One region of the Pseudescherichia sp. L3 genome, then DNA from elsewhere that is predicted to be linked to it. Evidence: predicted binding sites of a transcription regulator. Region 1 holds the regulator's gene; each other region holds the start of a gene.
What was found. The regulator PurR, encoded in region 1, represses purine synthesis genes. The targets are predictions, from matches to a motif close to CANGCAAACGTTTGCNTG.

Region 1 (5,880 bases):
CCGTTAGTTTATCGCCTGAAGGATAAAGTTGCCGTAAAAATTGTGCTGCTTAGCGCCAGGGCCCTCACAACTGGTCATCTCGTGAGCGTTAAAGCGCGATAACTGATGCTTTTTTTTGCGCTTGCTAACGAAACAGCGCTGTGATGGAAAAAGTTTATTAACTTTTTGCCATTTTATGCTTTAGAATCGACGAGTTTTGTAAATCACACGCATGTCGTATTCGTTACTTGACTGACTCAGGGGATTGCTCAGTGGCGCGGATAAATAAAATCTCGATCACGCTCTGTGCTTTAGTTTTTGCCTCGCTGACGTTCTCGCCGCTGGCCGGGGCGTCAGAACAGGCGCGGCCCTCTGCCGTGCAAAAAACGCATTTGGCAAAAGCATTAGAGCGAAAGAGTAAAAGCACTAACCAAAAGACTTCAAAGAAAAGCAGTGGCACTGCAAAAAACACAACGAAAAAAACCAGCACCAAGGCAAGCACCGCTAAAACCGCCTCCTCCAGCACCAAGCGCGCGTCAAGCAGCGCCAAAGCCAGTAAAATCGCCTCTCGCCACACAAAAACCAGCCCGGATAAAATTGCCTCCGTCGCTATCGCGGAAAAATGCACTGCGCGCAAAGGCCACAAGGCACGCTGCGTGAAGGTAAAGGGCGGCAAGCCAGAGACGCTGGCGGATCTGCATAAGGCGCGGATGCAAAAAGCGCAGAAAACCGCCATGAATAAACTGATGGATCAGATCGGCAAGCCTTATCGCTGGGGTGGATCCTCCCCGCGTACCGGCTTTGACTGTAGCGGTCTGGTCTATTATGCCTATAAAGATCTGGTCAAGTTCCGCATCCCACGGACGGCCAATGAGATGTATCACCTGCGTGATGCTTCCCCGGTCAACACCGGTGAGTTGCAGAGCGGCGATCTGGTCTTCTTCCGTACCCAGGGTCGCGGCACAGCCGATCACGTCGGCGTTTACGTCGGTAACGGTAAATTCATCCAGTCTCCGCGCAGCGGCCAGGATATTCAGATCACCTCCCTGAGCGAAGATTACTGGCAGCGCCACTACGTGGGCGCACGCCGGGTGATGACCTCTAAAACCCTTCGTTAATCTTTAGCCCTGCCATTGTCTGGCAGGGCTTTTTATTACTCCACCGCGTATTCGCGTTCGACGTTGCCACGCCCGGAGATCAGCACCAGCAGCAGCGCCAGCACCGCAATCAGCGCCCCGGTCACCGGTACCACGCTATACCCCAGCCCGCCGGAGATCACCGCCCCACCTGCCGCTGCGCCCAGCGCATTGCCCAGGTTGAAGGCACCGATATTCACTGAGGACGACAGGCCTGGCGCCTCATGGGCCACGCGCATCACGCGCATTTGCAGCGGTGGCACCACGGCAAAGGTCGCTGCACCCCAGATGACCATGCTCACCGCCGCACCCAGCTCGTTACGTGCCAGCAGCGGGATTGCCAGCATGATAACGATCAGCAGCAGGAAAAAACCTTTAAGGGTACCGTTTACAGAGCGATCCGCCAGCTTGCCGCCCAGATAGTTGCCGATGGAGAAACCGACCCCAATCAGCACCAGCATGGCAGTAACAAACAACGGCGTGGCATGGGTAATCTCATGCAGTACCGGTGCGATGTAGGTATAGAGCGTAAACATTGCCCCCGCGCCGAGCACGGTGGTCAGTAAAGCCGACAGCACCTGGGGACGTACCAGCACGGCCAGCTCTTTGCGTACATCCGGACGCTGCCCGGCGCTGCCTTTTGGCAGAGAGAAGAACAGGCTCAGCATCGAGATCACACCGAGGCCCGCCGTGGCAAGAAACGACATTCGCCAGCCGATGGTTTCACCTAGCCATGTCGCCGCCGGCACGCCGCCGATGTTGGCGATGGTCAGCCCCATAAACATGGTAGCCACCGCGCTGGCCTGCTTCTCTTTGGGCACAACGCTGGCTGCCACCACCGATCCCAACCCAAAGAAGGCCCCGTGATTAAGGCTGGTGAGAATCCGCGACAGCATCAGGGTGGTGTAGTCAGGAGAGAGTGCGGACAGCACGTTGCCCAGGGTAAAGATGGCCATCAGGAAGATCAGCGCGCTACGACGCGCGCGATGGGAGAGCAGCAGCGTCATCAGCGGCGCACCCACCATCACGCCAATGGCATAGGCGCTAATAAGCATCCCCGCTGCCGGTATAGAGACATCTACCCCACGAGCGATCGTCGGCAGCAGGCCCATCGGGGAGAACTCGGTGGTACCGATGCCAAATGCCCCAATCGCCAGGGCCAGCAGGGGAAAGTTGATTTTCATATTTTGACTCCAGAATTGCCGTGTCGACAGGCGACACCGTCACAGAAGCCAAAAGCATGACATTTATCACAAAAAAACAGAAGTTATCAAACTAACAAAAGTTTATTGCCATTTTGATAACAATTGGGCGGGGAAAAGGTCGACATTAAACAGAGGGAGAGAGGCCCCTCCCCCATGCTGAATCAATTTAACGCAGCGGTCAGCGCACCCGCAACAATCAGGCCCAGCACAACAACGGTGGTCATCAGGGAAAACTTCAGATCTGCACTCATCAATTTCTCTCCATTCTTATTACCCCACAAAAAGTGAGCCTGCGCATTTTTACACATTTATGGGCAAAAATCTTCTTTGATTTGGGGTGATATGCGTTTTAACGCTTCCCCTTTTCATCAAGATAAGACAAAATTCCACGCTAAATTTATTCGCGTACCGGCCATAGACCCCTCCTGACGTTCCGTGTCGTTTTCCCGGCGAATCGCATCTCCAAACGTTGCGTGCAGGCTGAGTAGAGGCAAACGTTTACCTACACTATTTTCAGGAGCTTACGTCGTGGTTTGGAGTGACATTGAATGGCAACTATAAAAGACGTAGCGAAACGAGCAAACGTTTCCACCACAACCGTATCACATGTTATTAACAAAACCCGCTTTGTGGCAGAAGAGACGCGTAATGCGGTGTGGGCAGCTATTAAAGAGCTGCACTACTCACCCAGCGCCGTGGCCCGCAGCCTGAAGGTTAACCATACCAAATCGATTGGCCTGCTGGCGACCAGCAGCGAAGCGCCCTACTTTGCCGAGATTATCGAAGCGGTAGAGAAAAACTGCTTCCAGAAAGGCTATACCCTTATCCTGGGTAATGCCTGGAACAACCTGGAGAAGCAGGGTGCCTATCTGTCGATGATGGCGCAAAAGCGCGTCGATGGCCTGCTGGTGATGTGCTCTGAATACCCCGCCCCGCTGCTCAGCATGCTGGAGGAGTATCGCCATATTCCCATGGTCGTCATGGACTGGGGCGAGGCAAAAGCAGACTTTACCGACTCGGTGATCGATAACGCCTTCGAAGGCGGGTATATGGCTGGCCGTTACCTGGTCGAGCGCGGCCATCGTGAGATTGGTGTGATCCCTGGCCCGCTTGAGCGCAACACCGGCGCGGGTCGTCTGGCTGGCTTTATGAAAGCCATGGAAGAGGCGCTGATCAGCGTGCCGGAAAACTGGATTGTGCAGGGCGACTTTGAACCCGAGTCCGGCTACCGGGCGATGCAGCAGATCCTCTCTCAGCCGCACCGCCCTACTGCCGTGTTCTGCGGCGGCGATGTGATGGCAATGGGTGCGCTCTGCGCCGTCGACGAGATGGGCCTGCGCGTGCCGCAGGATGTATCGCTGATCGGCTATGATAACGTGCGTAACGCCCGGTTCTTCACCCCTGCGCTGACCACCATCCACCAGCCCAAAGACTCGCTGGGGGAAACCGCCTTTAATATGCTGATGGACCGCATTGTGAATAAGCGTGAAGAGTCACAGTCGATTGAGGTTCATCCTCGGCTGATCGAGCGCCGCTCGGTCGCTGACGGTCCCTTCCGCGACTATCGCCGTTAAGATCCCGCCGCGATAAAACCTGCGGGAGCCGATCACTCCGGCTCTCGCAGCCACTCCCGATTAAGCGTTTCGCTATCGCCTAAGTAGTCCAGCAGCCAGCCCAGCGCGGGCGAGTTGTCGTTTTGCTGCCAGGTCAGGCAGCATGCTGCATCTGGAAACGGCTCTTCCAGCTGGAGCTCCACCCACTCACCGCGATCGAGCCACGGCCGTGCAAAATGGCCCGGCACCATACCGATGCACAGTCCGGCGCTCAGACACTCTGCTGAAGAGGTCCAGTCCGGCACCACCATTCGCCGCTGGTTGTCCAGCAGCCAGGTGATCCTCTTGGGCAGCAGCCGGGAAGTATCTTCCCACACCAGCGACGGCCAGCCGCGCAGGAGATCGTCACTCAGCGGGCCACCCCTGCCCGCCAGCGGGTGATGAGCGGCCACGACGCAGCGCCAGTTGAGCATCCCCATATCGCGAAAGGCAAAGCGCCCGCCTACAGGTATGGCCTGAGTCGCACCGATAGCCAGCTCTACGCGCCCATCGGCCAGCGCATCCCAGACGCCATTAAACACCTCTTGCGACACCAGCAGCTCCACGTCTGAAAAGTGGCGGTAGAAGTCGACGATCATCTGCCGGGTGCGTTCGGGACGCACAATATTATCGACGGCAATGGCAAGCTGCCCGCGCCAGCCGTTGGCTATCTGCTGACACTGCTGTCGGGTGACCTGCATTTTTTTGATGACAGACCGCCCCTCCTGCAAAAACCAGCTGCCGGCAGGGGTCAACACGACATCCCGATGACGTCGTTCGAACAAAGGCACGGCAAGCCACTCTTCCAGCTGGCGAACGGTATAGCTGATTGCAGAGGGAACCCGGTGCAGCTCCTGGGCGGCGGCGCTAAAGCTGCCGGTACGGGCGACGGTATCTACGACTTCAAGGGAGTAATCTGACCACATATTCTGCCTGCAAAAAATTTGAATGCACCGCGCAAATATTACCGTTTCACAACCGACAATGCACTGCCTACACTTTGCCGCTTTGCGATCTGTCCTGTTCACCTGTCGTGTAAAAGATAATAAGAAGGAATCATGATGTTACCTGGTAAAGGGTTTTTAGTTTGGCTGGCGGGATTAAGCGTGCTGGGCTTTCTGGCAACGGATATGTATCTGCCGGCGTTTACTGCTATTCAGCAGGATCTCAATACGCCTGCATCGGCCGTGAGCGCCAGCCTGAGCCTGTTTCTGGCCGGTTTCGCCCTCGCCCAGCTGGTATGGGGCCCACTCTCCGATCGCTTTGGCCGCAGGCCAATACTGCTTTGCGGGCTGGGGCTGTTTGCTTTCGGCTGCCTCGGCATGCTGTGGGTGCGTGACGGCACCACGCTGCTGGTGCTGCGTTTTGTTCAGGCCGTAGGGGTCTGTGCTGCGGCGGTTAGCTGGCAGACGCTGGTAACGGACTACTATCCGGCTCAGCGGGTTAACCGGATTTTTGCCACCATCATGCCGCTGGTAGGGCTGTCACCTGCCCTTGCGCCGCTGCTGGGAAGCTGGATCCTTGCCCACTCCCACTGGCAGACGATCTTCATGGTGCTGTTTGTTATCACGCTGCTGCTGATGCTGCCCGCGCTGCGCCTTAAAAAACCGGTCAAAAAACAGCACCCGCACGCGACGCCCGTCACCTTTGGGCTGCTGTTACGCTCCCGCTTTTACTGCGGAAACGTCACCATCTACGCCGCCTGCTCGGCCAGCTTTTTCGCCTGGCTGACCGGCTCGCCGTTTATCCTGAGCGCGCTGGGCTATGGTCCCACGGCGATTGGGTTGAGCTATGTCCCGCAGACCATCGCCTTTCTGCTGGGCGGTTACGGCTGTCGCGCCGCGCTGCAACGCTGGCAGGGGCCACGCATGCTGCCCTGGCTGCTGGCCCTCTACGCCCTGAGCGTGGTTGCCGTCTGGCTGGTCTCCTTTATACCGCAGGTTTCATTAACGCTGTTGCTGGTGCCGT
Region 2 (5,880 bases), 1.3 Mb from region 1:
GAAGCTTCCCCAGCATCAGCTGGCCGATTTTCTGTCAACGCCCTGTGATAACGTCTGGTCGCTCACCGGGCAGGCCGTTGAGTCGAATCCACTCTACTGGCTGCGCGGCATGGATTGCGCGGAGCGCCTCTCGCCGGTAATGGCACGTGCCGAAGCCAGGCGCTGGCCGGATGACACCTGGCAGTCTACCTTCAAGCGCGGCATTCTGCTGGCCAACGCCAAAATTACCCCGCTTGAGAGACGCGCCTTTACTACGCGGATGGACACCCTCAGCCCGCAGCTGCCAATGCAGGTGCGGACGCTGTTCCAGGTGTGGCGCGACGGTCAGGCGACGCAGCTTCAGCTGGCAGAGGAGCGTTCGCGCTATGCCAAGCTTCAGGAGTCACGGGACAGCGATCTGGAGGCGTTACGTCAGCAGCAGCAGCATCTGCGCGAGGAGCTGGAGATCACCTCGCGTAAGCTGGAGAACTTAACTGACATTGAGCGGCGGCTCTCGACGCGCAAACCTGGCGGGGCGGAGCTCCCCGACAGCACCCGTCCGGCACAGCCGGATGCCCAACAGGAGGAGGTTAAGCCATGATGACGCCGCGTAAACCTGCCCATCTGCTGCTGGTGGATGACGATCCCGGCCTGCTGAAGCTGCTGGGCCTGCGCCTGACCAGCGAAGGCTATAGCGTAGTGACCGCCGAAAGCGGCCAGGAGGGGCTGCGCGTGCTGGCGCGGGAGAAGGTCGATCTGGTGATCAGCGACCTGCGGATGGACGAGATGGACGGCATGCAGCTGTTTGCCGAGATCCAGCGCGTCCAGCCGGGCATGCCGGTGATCATCCTCACCGCCCACGGCTCGATTCCCGACGCCGTTGCTGCCACCCAGCGCGGGGTATTTGGCTTTCTCACCAAGCCGGTGGACAAAGATGCGTTGTATAAAGCTATCGACGATGCCCTTGAGCATGCGGCCCCCGCCAGCGACGAGACGTGGCGGGAGAATATCATCACCCGTAGCCCGGTGATGCTGCGCCTGCTGGAGCAGGCGCACATGGTGGCCCAGTCCGACGTTAGCGTGCTGATCAGCGGCCAGAGCGGAACCGGCAAGGAGATCCTTGCCCAGGCGATCCACAACGCCAGCCCGCGCGGCAAAAATGCCTTTATTGCCATCAACTGCGGCGCGCTGCCGGAGCAGCTGCTGGAGTCGGAGCTGTTTGGTCACGCGCGCGGGGCCTTTACCGGTGCGGTCAGCAGCCGGGAAGGGCTGTTCCAGGCGGCAGAGGGCGGCACGCTGTTTCTCGATGAGATTGGCGATATGCCTATCCCACTTCAGGTCAAGCTGCTGCGCGTATTGCAGGAGCGCAAGGTGCGTCCGCTGGGCAGCAATCGCGATATCGATATCAACGTGCGGATCATCTCTGCGACCCACCGCGATCTGCCAAAGGCCATGGAGCGGGGTGAATTTCGCGAGGATCTCTTCTACCGCCTGAACGTGGTCAGCCTGAAGATCCCGGCGCTGGTGGAGCGGGCAGAGGATATCCCCCTGCTGGCCAACCACCTGCTGCGTCAGTCGGCCAGCCGGCATAAGGCATTTGTGCGGGCCTTCTCTACCGACGCCATGAAACGCCTGATGACCGCCTCCTGGCCGGGCAATGTACGCCAGCTGGTGAACGTCATTGAGCAGTGCGTGGCGCTCACCTCCTCGCCGGTGATCAGCGATGCGCTGGTGGAGCAGGCGCTGGAGGGGGAGAACACCGCGCTGCCAACCTTTGCTGACGCCCGGAACCAGTTTGAGCTTAACTATCTGCGCAAGCTGTTGCAGATCACTAAGGGCAACGTCACCCACGCCGCGCGGATGGCCGGGCGTAACCGCACCGAGTTTTATAAGCTGCTTTCTCGTCACGAGCTGGACGCCAACGACTTTAAAGAGTAGGCCGCACACGCACGTGAAATATGGTAGTGTGAGCAATCGATTACGACGCTGCTGACAGGCAAAAGAATTAGGGGATCACCGTGAAAAAGATTGATGCGATTATTAAACCTTTCAAGCTGGATGATGTGCGTGAGGCGCTGGCTGAAGTCGGCATTACCGGGATGACCGTCACCGAGGTGAAAGGCTTTGGTCGCCAGAAGGGCCACACCGAGCTGTACCGTGGCGCGGAGTACATGGTGGATTTTCTGCCGAAGGTAAAAATTGAGATCGTGGTGACGGACGATATCGTCGATACCTGCGTGGATACCATTATCCGCACGGCGCAGACCGGGAAAATCGGCGACGGTAAAATTTTCGTTTTCGACGTGGCGCGCGTAGTACGTATCCGTACCGGCGAAGAGGACGACGCGGCTATCTAAAGAGTCCGCAGGCTTACCCCAGCCCCCTTTGCGCGGGGCGGGGTAAGCGAGATCTTAGAGAACCTTGTGCGGACCGAAACACTCGTAGTGGATGCGATCGGCATCAACCCCAAGCGCAATCAGCTGTTTCGCCGCAAACTGCATAAAGGCTACCGGGCCGCAGAGGTAACACTGCATCGCCGGGTCGCTAAACGCCCCCTCCAGCTTGCTTAAATCCATCAGCCCTTCGCTATTAAAGCGTGCTGCGCTGCGATCTGCCTCAGTGGGAATACGATACCAGGTGTGCGCCTGGAAGTGCGGCAGCTTACTGCCCAGGGCGGCAACCTCATCTTCAAAGGCGTGCACCTCGCCGCTCTCGGCTGCATGGTACCAGTTCACCTGGCCTTGATGCTGCGCGCTGGCGAGGGTATCCAGCATGGCCAGCATCGGGGTCTGACCTACGCCAGCGGAGATCAGCGTCACTGGAGCCTGCGCAGGCACGTCGAGGAAGAAGTCACCCGCCGGAGAAGCCAGCTGAACCACGTCGCCGACGCGCGCCTCGTCGTGCAGCCAGTTGGAAACCTGACCGCCTTGCTCACGCTTCACGGCGATACGATACCCTTTACCATCGGCCTTGCGGGTCAGGGAGTACTGGCGGATCTCCTGATGCGGGAAACCGTCCGGTTTCAGCCAGACGGCGAGATACTGGCCTGGGCGATACTCGGCCACCGGCTGGCCGTCGACCGGCTCGAATTCAATGCTGGTGATCAGCGCGCTGCGCGGCGTTTTCGCCACGATGCGGAAGGGGCGGGTGCCTTCCCAACCGCCGGGCTGGGTAGCGTGGGCTTTATACAGCTCGGCTTCGCGGTTGATGAACACGCCCGCCAGCACGCCGTAGGCTTTGCCCCACGCCTCCAGCACCTCCTGACCCGGGCTATACAGCTCATCAAGGGTTGCCAGCAGATGTTCACCGACAATGTTGTACTGGTCAGGTTTGATCTGGAAGCTGGTGTGCTTCTGGGCGATCTTTTCTACCGCAGGCAGCAGCGCCGGGAGATTCTCAAGATTACTGGCATAGGCAGCAATGGCGTTAAACAGCGCTTCACGCTGGTCACCGTTGCGCTGGTTGCTCATGTTGAAAATCTCTTTCAGCTCCGGATTATGCTTAAACATGCGATCATAGAAGTGCGCCGTTAGCTTTGGGCCGGTCTCAACAAGCAGGGGAATAGTGGATTTTACGGTTGCGATAGTTTGAGCATCAAGCATTGCCTTTTCCTTATTGATCATTTCTATAAGTTGCATTATAAATGCATCTTATAAAAGTTCCCCTGCATTGTAAATGGTTAATAGCGTATTTAGGTTGCGTCGCGATGTCATGAAATATTTGCACGATATACCTGAAAAGAAATCGTGATTACAGGGGAGGATACTTATGGGACAAACCCTTGTGCCACGGGGAGCCAATCGTTTGCGTAAAAACCCATGTCAAGACCTGTTATCAGAAAATGGATCGGTTATACTGGTCGCCGGTGCCCCGAGGGCCATTGAAAATTACCGTTAGCTGAGTCAGGAGATGCGGATGTTAAAGCGTGAAATGAACATTGCCGATTATGATGCCGAGCTGTGGCAGGCGATGGAACAAGAGAAAGTACGTCAGGAAGAGCACATTGAGCTGATCGCCTCCGAAAACTACACCAGCCCGCGCGTTATGCAGGCACAGGGTTCTCAGCTGACCAACAAATATGCCGAAGGCTATCCGGGCAAACGCTACTACGGCGGCTGCGAATACGTCGACGTGGTTGAGCAGCTGGCTATCGACCGCGCTAAAGCGCTGTTTGGCGCAGACTACGCTAACGTTCAGCCGCACTCCGGCTCCCAGGCTAACTTCGCGGTCTACACTGCGCTGCTGCAACCGGGCGATACCGTTCTGGGTATGAACCTGGCGCAGGGCGGCCACCTGACTCACGGCTCCCCGGTTAACTTCTCCGGCAAGCTGTACAACATCATCCCTTATGGTATTGATGAGTCAGGTAAAATTGATTACGAAGACATGGCGAAGCAGGCTAAAGAGCACAAGCCGAAGATGATCATCGGTGGCTTCTCCGCTTACTCCGGCGTGGTTGACTGGGCAAAAATGCGTGAAATCGCAGACAGCATCGGTGCTTACCTGTTCGTTGATATGGCGCACGTTGCGGGTCTGATTGCCGCAGACGTCTACCCGAACCCGGTTCCGCACGCGCACGTTGTGACCACCACCACCCACAAAACCCTGGCGGGTCCACGCGGCGGTCTGATCCTGGCGAAAGGCGGTGATGAAGAGCTGTACAAAAAACTGAACTCCGCTGTCTTCCCAAGCGCGCAGGGCGGCCCGCTGATGCACGTTATCGCGGCAAAAGCGGTGGCACTGAAAGAAGCGATGGAGCCAGAGTTCAAGGTTTACCAGCAGCAGGTCGCGAAGAACGCCAAAGCGATGGTGGACGTGTTCCTGAACCGTGGCTACAAAGTGGTTTCTGGCGGTACTGAAAACCACCTGTTCCTGCTGGATCTGGTTGATAAGAACCTGACCGGTAAAGAAGCTGACGCTGCCCTGGGCCGCGCCAACATCACCGTGAACAAAAACAGCGTGCCAAACGATCCGAAGAGCCCGTTTGTGACGTCCGGTATCCGTATCGGTTCTCCGGCTGTGACTCGCCGCGGCTTTAAAGAAGCGGAAGTGAAAGAGCTGGCTGGCTGGATGTGCGACATTCTGGACAATATCAACGACGAAGCCGTCATTGAAAGCACCAAAAAGAGAGTGCTGGATATCTGCGCCCGCTTCCCGGTTTACGCATAATCCTTCCAGAATGTGAAAAAGGCCGCTGATGCGGCCTTTTTTATTGAAGTTTAAAAGAATATTAAATGCTTCCTTTAATGACACCACACGCAATCATAGAAATAAACGCTATTAAAGAAATATAGAAATCGATAATAAACCAATATTTAAGTTTTGGTGGCAATTGCTTCATAAATAAAACATCATCCACTTTGCTGTGAATAGATTTTTTTCCGAATATCAATGGGCGTAAAATAAAGCTGTTTTTTACTGCGTAACCAGCAGCAAAGCCAAACGGACTACACTCTTTCAGGATTGAAACAGCTAATGGTAGCTCTCCAAACTCACGCTCATATAAATCGCAAACTTCATTGAACCTACTTTTGCTAAATATTGCCATTAAAATTGTCAGAAAGCAGCAGGTCAGGAAAATTGACCCTAAAACTAATGCCAATACATCGCGTAAGTTATTCATTTATTATTTGCCCACTAATTTTTTCACCAGTCCATTCACCGATTGCTCCAAATAGCTTATCACCTTTATATGCTGCCGTTCCTGTAACCGCCAGGGAGCACGTGAGAGCCAGAATTCCCCCAGCCTCAATACTTAATCCTCCTAAAACGACCGCACATCCGGCATCCGCTATCTCCGATGTTAAAATTTTAGTGGCAGCTATGCCGCCTCCTAACCCGCCGGCAAACTCCCCCACTGATGCAAACGTCGTTTTCTTGCATTCGCGTCCTGTAGTACAG
Region 3 (5,880 bases), on a different contig from region 1:
TCACTGTACATCATCTTAATCAGTCGCGTTCCCAGCGCGTTCTTTGGGCCCTGGAAGAGCTGGGTCTGCCCTACCAAATTGTGCGCTACCAGCGCGAAAAAACCATGATGGCCCCCGAGGCGCTAAAGAGAGTGCATCCGCTGGGGAAATCACCGGTGCTGGATGATAACGGCACCATCGTCGCCGAATCCGGCGCAATCCTTGAACATTTGCAGGAAACCTATGATACCCGCGGTCAGCTCAAGCCAACGGATACGCAACAGAAGCTCCAGTACCGTTTCTGGCTGCACTATGCCGAAGGATCGTTGATGCCCCTTCTGCTCATGAAGCTGGTGTTTGGCAGCCTCGGCAAACCGCCGGTGCCCTTTGGACTGCGTACCCTGGGCAAAGCGCTGGGGGAGGGCGTGCAAAAAGCCTGGCTCAATAAACAGCTTGAAACCCATGCGCGCTACATTGAGTCGCAGCTCGGCAGCCAGCCGTGGTTTACCGGCGAGCAGCCCAGCATGGCAGATATTCAGATGAGCTTCCCGGTATTTGCCCTGCTGGCACGCGGCGGCGTCGACCATCTGCCCAACCTGCAGGCGTGGAAAACGCGGGTTGAAAATCGTCCGGCGTGGCAGCGCGCCATCGCCCAGGGCGGCCCCTTCGATCTTCCCGGCGCGTGAGCATGTTAAAAAACGATGGATGAAGAGAGACGGGGGCGGGTCTGGTCAAAAATGTTGCCAGGTTGCGCATAGACGATAACGTTTGCGCATCCGCTGCCTGGTTTTTCGCCGTCATAAGGGAAATTTAGTAAAAACCGATAAAGTTAAGTTGAAATGCCCCCTGTGAACGCTAGATAATCGTTTGCCTTTTTTTACAGCCGTTTTGTTTGCGCGGAGTTAAACGTTTGCTTTTTGTGGCTCTGCTTAGCCACAACCTGTTTTGGAACGATGACGTTTAACGGGCAGTGGATTGTCCACCACGCTAAACAACGAAAAATAAAACTCTTCAGGGGATGTTTTCTATGTCTACGCCTTCAGCGCGTACCGGCGGTTCGCTTGACGCCTGGTTTAAAATTTCTGCTCGTGGCAGCACTGTCCGTCAGGAAGTCGTCGCCGGGTTAACCACCTTCCTCGCGATGGTCTACTCCGTGATCGTCGTTCCAGGCATGTTGGGAAAAGCGGGTTTCCCACCCGCCGCGGTGTTCGTTGCTACCTGTCTGGTGGCCGGTGTGGGCTCTATCGTCATGGGGCTGTGGGCAAACCTGCCGCTGGCCATTGGCTGTGCCATCTCACTGACCGCCTTTACCGCCTTCAGCCTGGTGCTGGGCCAGCAGATTAGCGTCCCGGTCGCCCTTGGCGCAGTGTTCCTGATGGGCGTCCTGTTTACCGTGATCTCCGCTACCGGCATTCGTAGCTGGATCCTGCGCAACCTGCCGCAGGGCGTGGCGCATGGCACTGGGATCGGTATCGGCCTGTTCCTGCTGCTGATCGCCGCAAACGGCGTTGGCCTGGTGGTGAAAAACCCGATTGAAGGGCTGCCGGTGGCGCTGGGCAACTTCGACAGCTTCCCGGTGATGATGTCTCTGATTGGTCTGGCTGTGATTATCGGCCTGGAGAAGCTGAAGGTGCCGGGCGGTATCCTGCTGACCATCATTGGCGTGTCGATTGTGGGTCTGCTTTTCGATCCGACCGTACACTTCTCCGGCATTTTTGCGATGCCGTCGCTGAGCGACGATCAAGGCAACTCGCTGATCGGTAGCCTGGACATCGTTGGCGCGTTGAACCCGCTGGTGCTGCCAAGCGTGCTGGCGCTGGTGATGACGGCGGTGTTCGATGCCACCGGGACTATCCGCGCGGTAGCCGGCCAGGCAAACCTGCTGGATAAAGACGGCCAGATTATCGATGGCGGCAAAGCGCTGACCACCGACTCCCTGAGCAGCGTCTTCTCCGGCCTGGTGGGTGCAGCCCCGGCAGCGGTCTATATCGAATCGGCGGCCGGTACGGCAGCGGGCGGTAAAACCGGGCTGACGGCCATTACCGTTGGCGTGCTGTTCCTGCTGATCCTGTTCCTCTCCCCGCTCTCCTACCTGGTTCCAGCCTACGCCACGGCGCCGGCGCTGATGTACGTTGGCCTGCTGATGTTGAGCAACGTGGCTAAAATCGACTTTGCCGATTTTGTTGATGCGATGGCCGGTCTGATCACCGCTGTCTTTATCGTGCTGACCTGTAACATCGTTACCGGCATCATGATCGGCTTCGCCTCGCTGGTGATTGGCCGCATCGTCTCTGGTGAATGGCGTCGTCTGAATATCGGCACGGTGGTGATCGCCATTGCGCTGGTGGCCTTCTACGCCGGCGGCTGGGCAATCTAAGCCCCTCTGCACCTTAAAATGGGTGGCTCTGGCCGCCCATTTTTGTTTTTAAGGCACATCTTGTTTCCTTTGCGTTAGCCTGCATGTTCTATTATGAGAGGCATGATGCCTCGTCATCGTTCGTCACCTCTCGATATAAAAAACATCGCAAACAGGGAACGCATGGAAATCTTCTTTACCATTCTCATCATGACCCTTGTGGTCTCTCTCTCCGGCGTTATCACGCGCGTTTTACCGTTCCAGATCCCGCTGCCGCTGATGCAGATTGCCATCGGCGCCATGCTGGCGCTGCCGACGTTTGGCCTGCACGTTGAGTTCGATCCCGAGCTGTTTCTGGTGCTGTTCATTCCACCGCTGCTGTTCGCCGACGGCTGGAAAACGCCGACGCGGGAGTTCCTCGAACACGGGCGGGAGATTCTTGGTCTCGCGCTGGCGCTGGTGCTGGTCACCGTGGTCGGCATTGGCTTCCTTATCTACTGGATCGTACCGGGTATTCCGCTGGTGCCGGCCTTAGCGCTGGCAGCCGTGCTCTCCCCGACCGACGCCGTGGCGCTCTCCGGCATCGTCGGGGAAGGACGCATCCCGAAAAAAATCATGGGCATTCTGCAGGGCGAAGCGTTAATGAACGACGCCTCCGGCCTGGTTTCGCTGAAGTTTGCCGTCGCGGTGGCGATGGGCACGATGGTGTTTACCGTCGGCGGGGCCTCGGTAGAGTTCCTTAAGGTGGCGGTGGGCGGTATCCTGGCGGGCTTCATCGTGAGCTGGCTGTATGGCCGCTCGCTGCGCTTCCTCAGCCGCTGGGGCGGCGATGAGCCAGCGACGCAGATCGTGCTGCTGTTCCTGCTGCCGTTTGCCTCCTACCTGATTGCGGAACACATTGGCTTCTCGGGCATTCTGGCCGCCGTGGCGGCAGGGATGACCATCACCCGCTCCGGGGTAATGCGCCGCGCGCCGCTGGCGATGCGCCTGCGGGCCAACAGCACCTGGGCGATGCTGGAGTTTGTGTTTAACGGCATGGTGTTCCTGCTGCTGGGCCTGCAGCTGCCGGGGATCCTCGAATCCTCGCTGGTGGCCGCCGAGGCCGACCCCAATGTCGAAACCTGGATGCTGTTTACCGACATCGTGCTGATCTACGCTGCGCTGATGCTGGTGCGTTTCGGCTGGCTGTGGACAATGAAAAAATTCAGTCAGCGCTTCTTAACCAGGAAGCCGATGGAGTTCGGCTCCTGGAGCACCCGTGAGCTGCTGATCGCCTCTTTCGCCGGGGTGCGCGGGGCTATTACCCTCGCGGGCGTGCTCTCTATCCCGCTGCTGCTGCCGGACGGTAACGTCTTCCCGGCCCGCTACGAGCTGGTGTTCCTCGCTGCCGGCGTGATCCTCTTCTCGCTGTTTGTCGGTGTGGTGATGCTGCCGATCCTGCTTCAGCATATGGAGATCGGGGACCATGTTCAGCAGGCGAAAGAGGAGCGGCTGGCGCGTTCGGTCACTGCCGATGTGGCGATTGTGGCGATCCAGAAGATGCAGGAGCGTCTGGCGGCTAACAGCGAAGAGAATATCGATAACCAGCTGCTGACCGAGGTAAGCTCGCGGGTGATCGGTAACCTGCGCCGCCGGGCCGACGGGCGTAACAACGCCGAGGGCTCGATGCAGGAGGAGAACCTTGAGCGTCGCTTCCGTCTGGCCGCGCTGCGCTCCGAGCGCGCCGAACTGTATCACCTGCGCGCCACGCGACAGATCAGTAACGAGACGATGCAGAAGCTGCTGCACGATCTCGACCTGCTGGAGGCACTGCTGATAGAGAATAAATAACCGTAGGCCGGGTCAGGCGAAGCCGCCACCCGGCGTTTTTTACTCTGGCGGTAGCCAAAATCCCTCGCAGCACGCCAGCCACGCCTGGGCACTGTGCGACAGATAGATCCCCTTCCGCCAGATCATTCCCAACTGCCACTGCAAATCACTCTGCAAAGGGATCCAGCGCAATGTCTGCTTGTCCAGTCGCTGGCAAATCGGCTCCGGCAAAATCGCAATCCCCACTCCCGCCTGCACCATTGCGGCAAGAAAATCCCACTGGCCGCTGCGTACGGCGATGCGCGGCTTTACATCATGGCGGTTGAAGAGCTGCATTAGCTGCTGGCTGAGGGCAAAATCCTCGTTGTAGATCAGCAGCGGATGGTCGGCCAGCATCTCGGGGGAGACCGCCTCGCACTTCATCCAGTCGCCGGATCGGGGAACCAGCACGCACAGCGGATGGCTGAATAGGGGGAGGGTAGTCAGGGCGCTCTCCTCCTCTACCGGCAGAGCCGTCATCGCCAGATCCAGCTCGCCGTTCATGACCGCCTGCTGGACCGTTAAACCTCCAAACTCGGCGATTTTCAGCTCCACGCCGGGATGACGCTGACGAAACAGGCCGATCGGCCCGGCCATCAGCATGCCCACCATCGGCGGTATGCCCAGCCGCAGCACCCCTTTGTTGAGATGCTGAATATCGTCCAGCTCGGCCTCCAACTGGCGGAACTCAGCAAGAATGGCCTGGCCACGTTCAAACACCACCCGGCCGGTATCGGTGAGCAGCAGCCTGCGTCCATCGCGGATCAGCAGGGTCGTGTTTAGCTCGTCCTCCAGGTTTTTTAACATCTTGCTGATTGTGGGCTGGGTAACGAACAGCCGCTCCGCTGCGCGGGTGAAACTCTGCTGACGCACGACTTCCACAAAATAGCGCAGCGTTCTGATATCCATGGCTATTCCTTTCAACTGTTATTCCGGAAAACTACTATTCCGGAAGACTATGCATGCGATGAGTTTAATTCATTTCAACCCGCTGTAGTGGCTCTCTATACTGTGTCTTCGATCACATCTCATGGACATACCCTAATGGACGTGGCGTTAAGCCGTGTTACGCCTGCTCTCCTGCGCTGGCTGCAAATCCCGCTGCAGGTGCTGCTCTATGCCGGTCTCTTTGTTATGGCCCAGTATCTGGTGCAATGGCTCAGCCTGCCGCTGCCTGCTAACCTGGTAGGCATGGTCATTCTGCTCGCGCTGGTGACGTGCCGCATCGTTCCCCTGAAATGGGTGCGGGCCGGAGCAAGCTGGCTGCTGGCAGAGATGCTGCTCTTTTTTGTGCCTGCGGTGGTGGCGGTGGTGAATTACGCCCAGCTGCTGCTGATCGACGGCTGGCGTATTTTTGCCGTCATCGCCCTGAGCACGCTGATGGTTCTCGGGGCAACGGCCTGGGTGGTGGATAAGGTCTACCGCTACGAACTTCGCAGGCAGCGGCCATGACTGACTTTCACATGGGTCTGCTCTGCCTGGGCGTCACGCTACTCATCTACTTTGCCAATAAAAGGCTCTACCGCCGCTTTCGCACGCTGCCCCTGATGCCGCTGGTCTGCACGCCGATTGTGCTGGTACTGATGCTGGTGTTCGGCCATATCTCCTACCAGAACTACATGGGCGAGGCGCACTGGCTGCTATGGCTGCTCGGTCCGGCAACCATCGCCTTTGCGGTGCCGGTCTATGACAACCTG
Region 4 (5,880 bases), 1.3 Mb from region 1:
ATGCGCATCCACGGGCTATCCTCGCCCCAGTTTTCCGGATGCCAGGAGTTCGCCACGGTACGGAACACGCGCTCCGGATGCGGCATCATGATGGTGACACGTCCGCTTTCGCTGGTCACCGCCGTAATACCGTTCGGCGAGCCGTTCGGGTTGGCCGGATAGGTCTCGGTGACTTTACCGAAGTTATCCACGTAGCGCAGCGCAACCAGGCCCTTGCTCTCCAGCTGGGCAAGGTGCGAATCGTCACGCACTTCAACCAGCCCTTCCCCATGGGAAACCGCGATAGGCATCATCGAGCCAACCATACCCTGCAGCAGCAGCGATGGGCTTTGCGTGACCTCAACCAGGCTGAAGCGCGCTTCGAAACGATCGGAGACGTTACGCACAAAGCGCGGCCACAGCTCGCTGCCTGGGATCAGCTCGCGCAGATTGGACATCATCTGGCAGCCGTTACAGACGCCCAGGGCCAGGGTCTGCGGACGGTGGAAGAAGGTTTCGAACTCGTCGCGTACGCGCTCGTTGAAGAGAATAGATTTCGCCCAGCCCTCACCCGCGCCCAGCACGTCCCCGTAGGAGAAGCCGCCGCACGCCACCAGCGCGTGGGCGCTCTCAAGCGTGGTGCGGCCCGCCAGCAGGTCGCTCATGTGCACGTCAATGGCGTCAAAGCCCGCACGGTGGAAGGCGGCTGCCATCTCAACGTGGGAGTTAACCCCCTGCTCGCGCAGGACGGCCACTTTTGGCCGTGCGCCGGTGGCAATATAGGGCGCAGCCACGTCTTCATTAATGTCGAAGGAGAGCGTCACGTTGAGGCCCGGATCGTTATCCTGCGCCTTGGCGTTATGCTCCTGATCGGCACAGGCCGGGTTATCACGCAGGCGCTGCATCTGCCAGGTGGTCTCTGCCCACCACATACGCAGCGTGGTGCGGCTTTCACTGAACACCGCCTGGTCGTTAGCGGTAATCACGAAGCGATCGCCCGCAACGGCGTGGCCCAGGTAGTGTACGCAGTCGGTCAGGCCATGGGCGCTGAGGATGTTCTCCACCGCCTCACGATCTTCGGCGCGCACCTGAATCACCGCGCCCAGCTCTTCGTTAAACAGCGCCGCCAAACGGTCGCTGCCCAGGGCGGCGATATCGGCCTCGATCCCGCAGTGGCCGGTAAAGGCCATCTCGGCGAGGGTCACCAGCAGGCCGCCGTCTGAGCGGTCATGGTAGGCCAGCAGCTTACGCGCCGCCACCAGCGCCTGCATGGCGTCGTAGAAGCCCTTCAGCTGATGCACGTCGCGCACGTCTGCCGGTTTATCACCCAGCTGGCGATAAACCTGGGCCAGCGCCGTCGCGCCCAGCGCGTTATGGCCTTTGCCAAGGTCAATCAGCAGCAGGGCGTTATTGTCGGTAGAGAGCTGCGGCGTCACGGTGTGGCGCACGTCCTCAACGCGGGCAAACGCGGTGATCACCAGCGACAGCGGCGAGGTCATCTCGCGCTGCTCGCTACCCTCTTGCCAGCGGGTTTTCATCGACATCGAGTCTTTACCCACCGGGATGGTCAGGCCGAGGGCCGGACACAGCTCCTCACCCACCGCCTTCACCGCCTCATAGAGGCCGGCATCTTCCCCCGGGTGACCCGCTGCGGCCATCCAGTTCGCGGAGAGCTTGATGCGTTTGATATCGCCAATCTGGGTGGCGGCCACGTTGGTCAGCGCTTCGCCTACCGCCAGACGGGCGGAGGCGGCAAAGTCCAGCAGCGCCACCGGAGAGCGTTCTCCGATGGACATCGCTTCGCCGTAGTAGCTGTCAAGGCTGGCGGTGGTTACCGCGCAGTTGGCCACCGGGATCTGCCACGGGCCAACCATCTGATCCCGGGCGACCATGCCGGTGACCGTACGGTCGCCAATGGTCACCAGGAAGGTTTTTTCCGCCACCGCAGGCAGGTGCAGCACGCGGTTAACCGCTTCGGCCACGGTAATGCCCTGCGGGTCGAAGAGATCACCAGCGGCTTTCAGCGACTCAACGTTGCGGGTCATCTTCGGCGTTTTACCGAGCAGGACGTCCAGCGGCAGATCGATAGGCTGATTGTCGAAGTGGCTGTCGGTCAGGCTCAGGTGACGCTCTTCGGTCGCTTCGCCGATCACCGCATACGGGGCGCGCTCACGGCGGCACAGGGCGTCGAAGAGATCCATCTGATCGGCAGCCACCGCCATCACGTAGCGCTCTTGTGATTCGTTACACCAGATCTCCAGCGGGCTCATGCCCGGCTCGTCGCTCAGAATGCTGCGCAGATCGAAACGTCCGCCGCGGCCGCCGTCGCTCACCAGCTCCGGCATGGCGTTAGAGAGACCGCCTGCGCCAACGTCGTGAATAAACAGGATCGGGTTGGCATCGCCCAGCTGCCAGCAGCGGTCGATTACCTCCTGGCAACGGCGCTCCATCTCCGGGTTATCACGCTGTACCGAGGCAAAGTCGAGATCGGCATCGGACTGGCCAGAGGCCATGGACGAAGCCGCCCCACCGCCAAGACCGATATTCATCGCCGGGCCGCCGAGCACGACCAGCTTCGCGCCAACGGTAATCTCGCCCTTCTGCACGTGATCGGCGCGGATGTTACCGATACCGCCCGCCAGCATGATCGGCTTATGGTAGCCGCGCAGCTCTTCGCCGTTGTGGCTGTTGACCTTCTCTTCGTAGGTACGGAAGTAGCCGGTCAGCGCCGGACGGCCAAATTCGTTGTTGAACGCCGCGCCGCCCAGCGGACCGTCGGTCATGATATCCAGCGCGGTAACGATACGATCCGGCTTGCCGAAATCCTCTTCCCACGGCTGCTCAAAGCCCGGAATACGCAGGTTAGAGACGGAGAAGCCCACCAGGCCCGCTTTCGGCTTCGCGCCGCGGCCGGTTGCACCTTCGTCACGGATCTCACCGCCGGAGCCGGTTGCCGCGCCCGGCCATGGCGAGATCGCCGTCGGGTGGTTGTGGGTCTCGACCTTCATCAGGATATGGGTAGGCTCCTGATGGAAATCGTAACGGCCTGCTTCGCTATCGGCGAAGAAGCGCCCAACCTCTGAACCTTCCATCACCGCCGCGTTGTCTTTATAGGCCGACAGCACGTGGTCCGGGGTTTTCTCAAAGGTATTTTTGATCATTTTAAACAGCGACTTCGGCTGCTGCTCGCCGTCGATTACCCAGTCGGCGTTGAAGATCTTGTGTCGGCAGTGCTCGGAGTTCGCCTGGGCGAACATGTACAGCTCGATGTCGTTCGGGTTGCGCCCGAGGGTGGTGAAGGCATCGAACAGGTAATCAATTTCGTCTTCCGCCAGCGCGAGACCCAGACGCTGGTTAGCCTCTACCAGCGCTGCACGTCCCTGTTCCAGCATGTTCACGCTCTCTACCGGCGCGGGCTGATGGTGGGCAAAGAGTTTCTCCGCCTCTTGCAGTGCGTCAAAGGTCGTCTCCATCATGCGGTCATACAGCTCGGCGGCCACCGCCTGCCACTGTTCAGCGCTCAGGGTAGACGCTTCAACGTAGTAAGCGACGCCGCGCTCAAGGCGGGCGATCTGCGTCAGGCCGCAGTTGTGGGCGATATCCGTTGCTTTTGAAGACCAGGGAGAGATGGTCCCCGGACGCGGCGTCACCAGCAGCAGCTTGCCGGCAGGCGCGTGGCTGCTCAGGCGCGGGCCGTAGGTCAGCAGGCGGCCGAGCTGGGCGTGTTCATCGGCATTTAGAGGAGCGTTGAGGTCAGCGAAATGGACATACTCAGCGTAAATGTTGCTTACCGGGAGGGCGGCTGCCTGAAAGCGTGCCAGCAGTTTGTTGATACGGAATGCAGACAGTGCAGGCGAACCACGCAGAATTTCCATCATAAGTCTCTCGTCTTTAGCGCGTCGATGACGCTGTAAGAATGCGCCAGGGGGAAAACGGGCGTCATTATAAAGAATCCTGCCCGCCGACGAAACCGTTTGCGTGGAAATAAAATTGCCCGAAATTTTTAGCAATAGATGTTACCTAATTCTCTAATAAGTTGCTAAGTGCCGCAATCTTAAGCAAAATGCCGCTCACTTCCGGATAAATGCTTTTCTATAATAATGACGGCGGACTGAGGCGTCAGGTGACGCAGAGAATTAACTCCTTGAGAAAATTAAAGTTTAATTATCTGCTTATCGGCATTGTGACTCTGCTGCTGGCAGCAGCTCTGTGGCCCTCGATCCCCTGGTCGGGTAAAGCCGAAAACCGCATCGCTGCGATCCAGGCGCGCGGCGAGCTGCGCGTCAGCACCCTGGTCTCTCCGCTTACCTGGAACGCCACCAGTGATAAACCCACCGGCCTCGATTACGAGCTGGCCGAACAGTTTGCTACCTATCTTGGCGTGAAGCTGCGCATTACCGTGCGGCAAAACATCAACCAGCTGTTTGACGATCTCGATAACGACAATGCCGATATGCTGGCGGCCGGGCTGGTCTATAACAACGAACGCATCAAGCACTATCAGAGCGGGCCGGTCTACTATTCCGTTTCCCAGCAGCTGGTCTATCGGGTAGGCAGCCTGCGTCCACGCACGTTAGCCTCAGTGACCGATGCACAACTGACCGTCGCGCCAGGGCACGTTGTCATTAGCGATCTGCAGGCGTTAAAGGAGAAGAAGTATCCGGATCTGAGCTGGAAGGTGGACGAGAAGCTGGGCACTAACGATCTGCTCTTGCAAGTTGCTCAGGGAAAGCTGGCCTATACCATCGCCGACTCCGTGGCCATAAGTCTATTCCAGCGCGTGCACCCCGAGCTGGCGGTGGCGCTGGATATTACCGACGAGCAGCCGGTGGCATGGTTTAGCCAGAATGATAGCGATAACGCCCTCTCCGCCGCCATGCTGGACTTCTTCAACGTGATTAACGAGGACGGCACCCTGGCGCGCCTTGAGGAGAAGTATCTCGGCCACGGCAAGGGGTTCGACTATGTTGATACTCGCGCCTTCCTGCGCGCCATCGATAGCGTCTTGCCTGACCTGCGTCCGCTGTTTGAAAAGTACGCCCAGAAGATCGACTGGCGTCTGCTGGCGGCCATCTCTTATCAGGAGTCCCACTGGGACACCCAGGCCACCTCCCCCACCGGCGTACGCGGCCTGATGATGCTGACTAAAAATACCGCCCAGAGCCTGGGCCTGACCGATCGCACCGATGCTGAACAGAGCATCAGCGGCGGGGCGCGCTATCTTCAGGATATGATGGATCACGTCCCGGCAACGGTGCCCGAGGAGGAGCGGATTTGGTTTGCACTGGCGGCCTACAACATGGGCTATGCCCATATGCTTGACGTCCGCGCCCTGACGGCGAAGACCAAAGGCAACCCGGATAGCTGGTCAGATGTCAAACAGCGTCTGCCGCTGCTTAGCCAGAAGGCGTGGTATAGCAGGCTTACCTATGGCTACGCCCGCGGGCATGAAGCTTACGCCTACGTGGAAAATATCCGTAAGTATCAGATTAGCCTGGTAGGTTATCTGCAGGAGAAAGCGCGGCAGCAGGAGCAGCAGATTGCTCACGAGCAGCGTATGGCGCAAAGTTATCCGGTGGTCGCTCAGGAGGAGCTCGCCGAGACCCACTATGGCGTGATGCCGCTGAGCGCCTTCTCTCCCGCCGAGGCGTTCGGTCAGTCCAGCTTTACGCTACCGGGGATTTTGAACCAGGCGTCAGCAGGCGCTGAGACGCCTTAGCGCGCCTGCTTTTGCGCTTTGATCGCCAGCCGACGCTGGCGGAAAAATTCGCTGAGCATGCCGGAACACTCCCCATTTAGCGTCCCCTCGACGATCTCTACCCGGTGGTTCATGCCAGGATGGTGCAGGACATCCATCAGGGAGCCTGCCGCGCCGGTTTTCAGATCGCGCGCGCCAAACAC

Region 2: glyA (serine hydroxymethyltransferase) is a predicted target of PurR. The motif match lies at 3,773-3,790, and genes of this name have one in related genera.
Region 3: NR795_RS14970 (NCS2 family permease) is a predicted target of PurR. The motif match lies at 737-754, and genes of this name have one in related genera.
Region 4: purL (phosphoribosylformylglycinamidine synthase) is a predicted target of PurR. The motif match lies at 3,943-3,960, and genes of this name have one in related genera.

What each region holds. Positions count from the first base shown of each region.
Region 1 covers NZ_JANKYC010000001.1:1,041,547-1,047,426, reverse strand. Annotated here, with positions in the region: gene NR795_RS05145 (C40 family peptidase) at 252-1,097, shown strand; gene NR795_RS05140 (MFS transporter) at 1,133-2,299, opposite strand; gene NR795_RS05135 (YnhF family membrane protein) at 2,482-2,571, opposite strand; gene purR (HTH-type transcriptional repressor PurR) at 2,869-3,894, shown strand; gene punR (DNA-binding transcriptional activator PunR) at 3,927-4,838, opposite strand; gene punC (purine nucleoside transporter PunC) at 4,974-5,880, shown strand, end outside.
Region 2 covers NZ_JANKYC010000001.1:2,344,996-2,350,875, reverse strand. Annotated here, with positions in the region: gene qseG (two-component system QseEF-associated lipoprotein QseG) at 1-580, shown strand, start outside; gene glrR (two-component system response regulator GlrR) at 580-1,917, shown strand; gene glnB (nitrogen regulatory protein P-II) at 1,998-2,336, shown strand; gene hmpA (NO-inducible flavohemoprotein) at 2,391-3,581, opposite strand; gene glyA (serine hydroxymethyltransferase) at 3,895-5,148, shown strand; gene NR795_RS11360 (hypothetical protein) at 5,210-5,602, opposite strand; gene NR795_RS11355 (PAAR domain-containing protein) at 5,595-5,880, opposite strand, start outside.
Region 3 covers NZ_JANKYC010000002.1:721,967-727,846, reverse strand. Annotated here, with positions in the region: gene NR795_RS14975 (glutathione S-transferase family protein) at 1-665, shown strand, start outside; gene NR795_RS14970 (NCS2 family permease) at 1,007-2,356, shown strand; gene NR795_RS14965 (Na+/H+ antiporter) at 2,519-4,165, shown strand; gene NR795_RS14960 (LysR family transcriptional regulator) at 4,205-5,092, opposite strand; gene NR795_RS14955 (CidA/LrgA family protein) at 5,228-5,635, shown strand; gene NR795_RS14950 (LrgB family protein) at 5,632-5,880, shown strand, end outside.
Region 4 covers NZ_JANKYC010000001.1:2,352,991-2,358,870, forward strand. Annotated here, with positions in the region: gene purL (phosphoribosylformylglycinamidine synthase) at 1-3,857, opposite strand, end outside; gene mltF (membrane-bound lytic murein transglycosylase MltF) at 4,124-5,698, shown strand; partial or broken gene tadA (tRNA adenosine(34) deaminase TadA) at 5,695-5,880, opposite strand, start outside.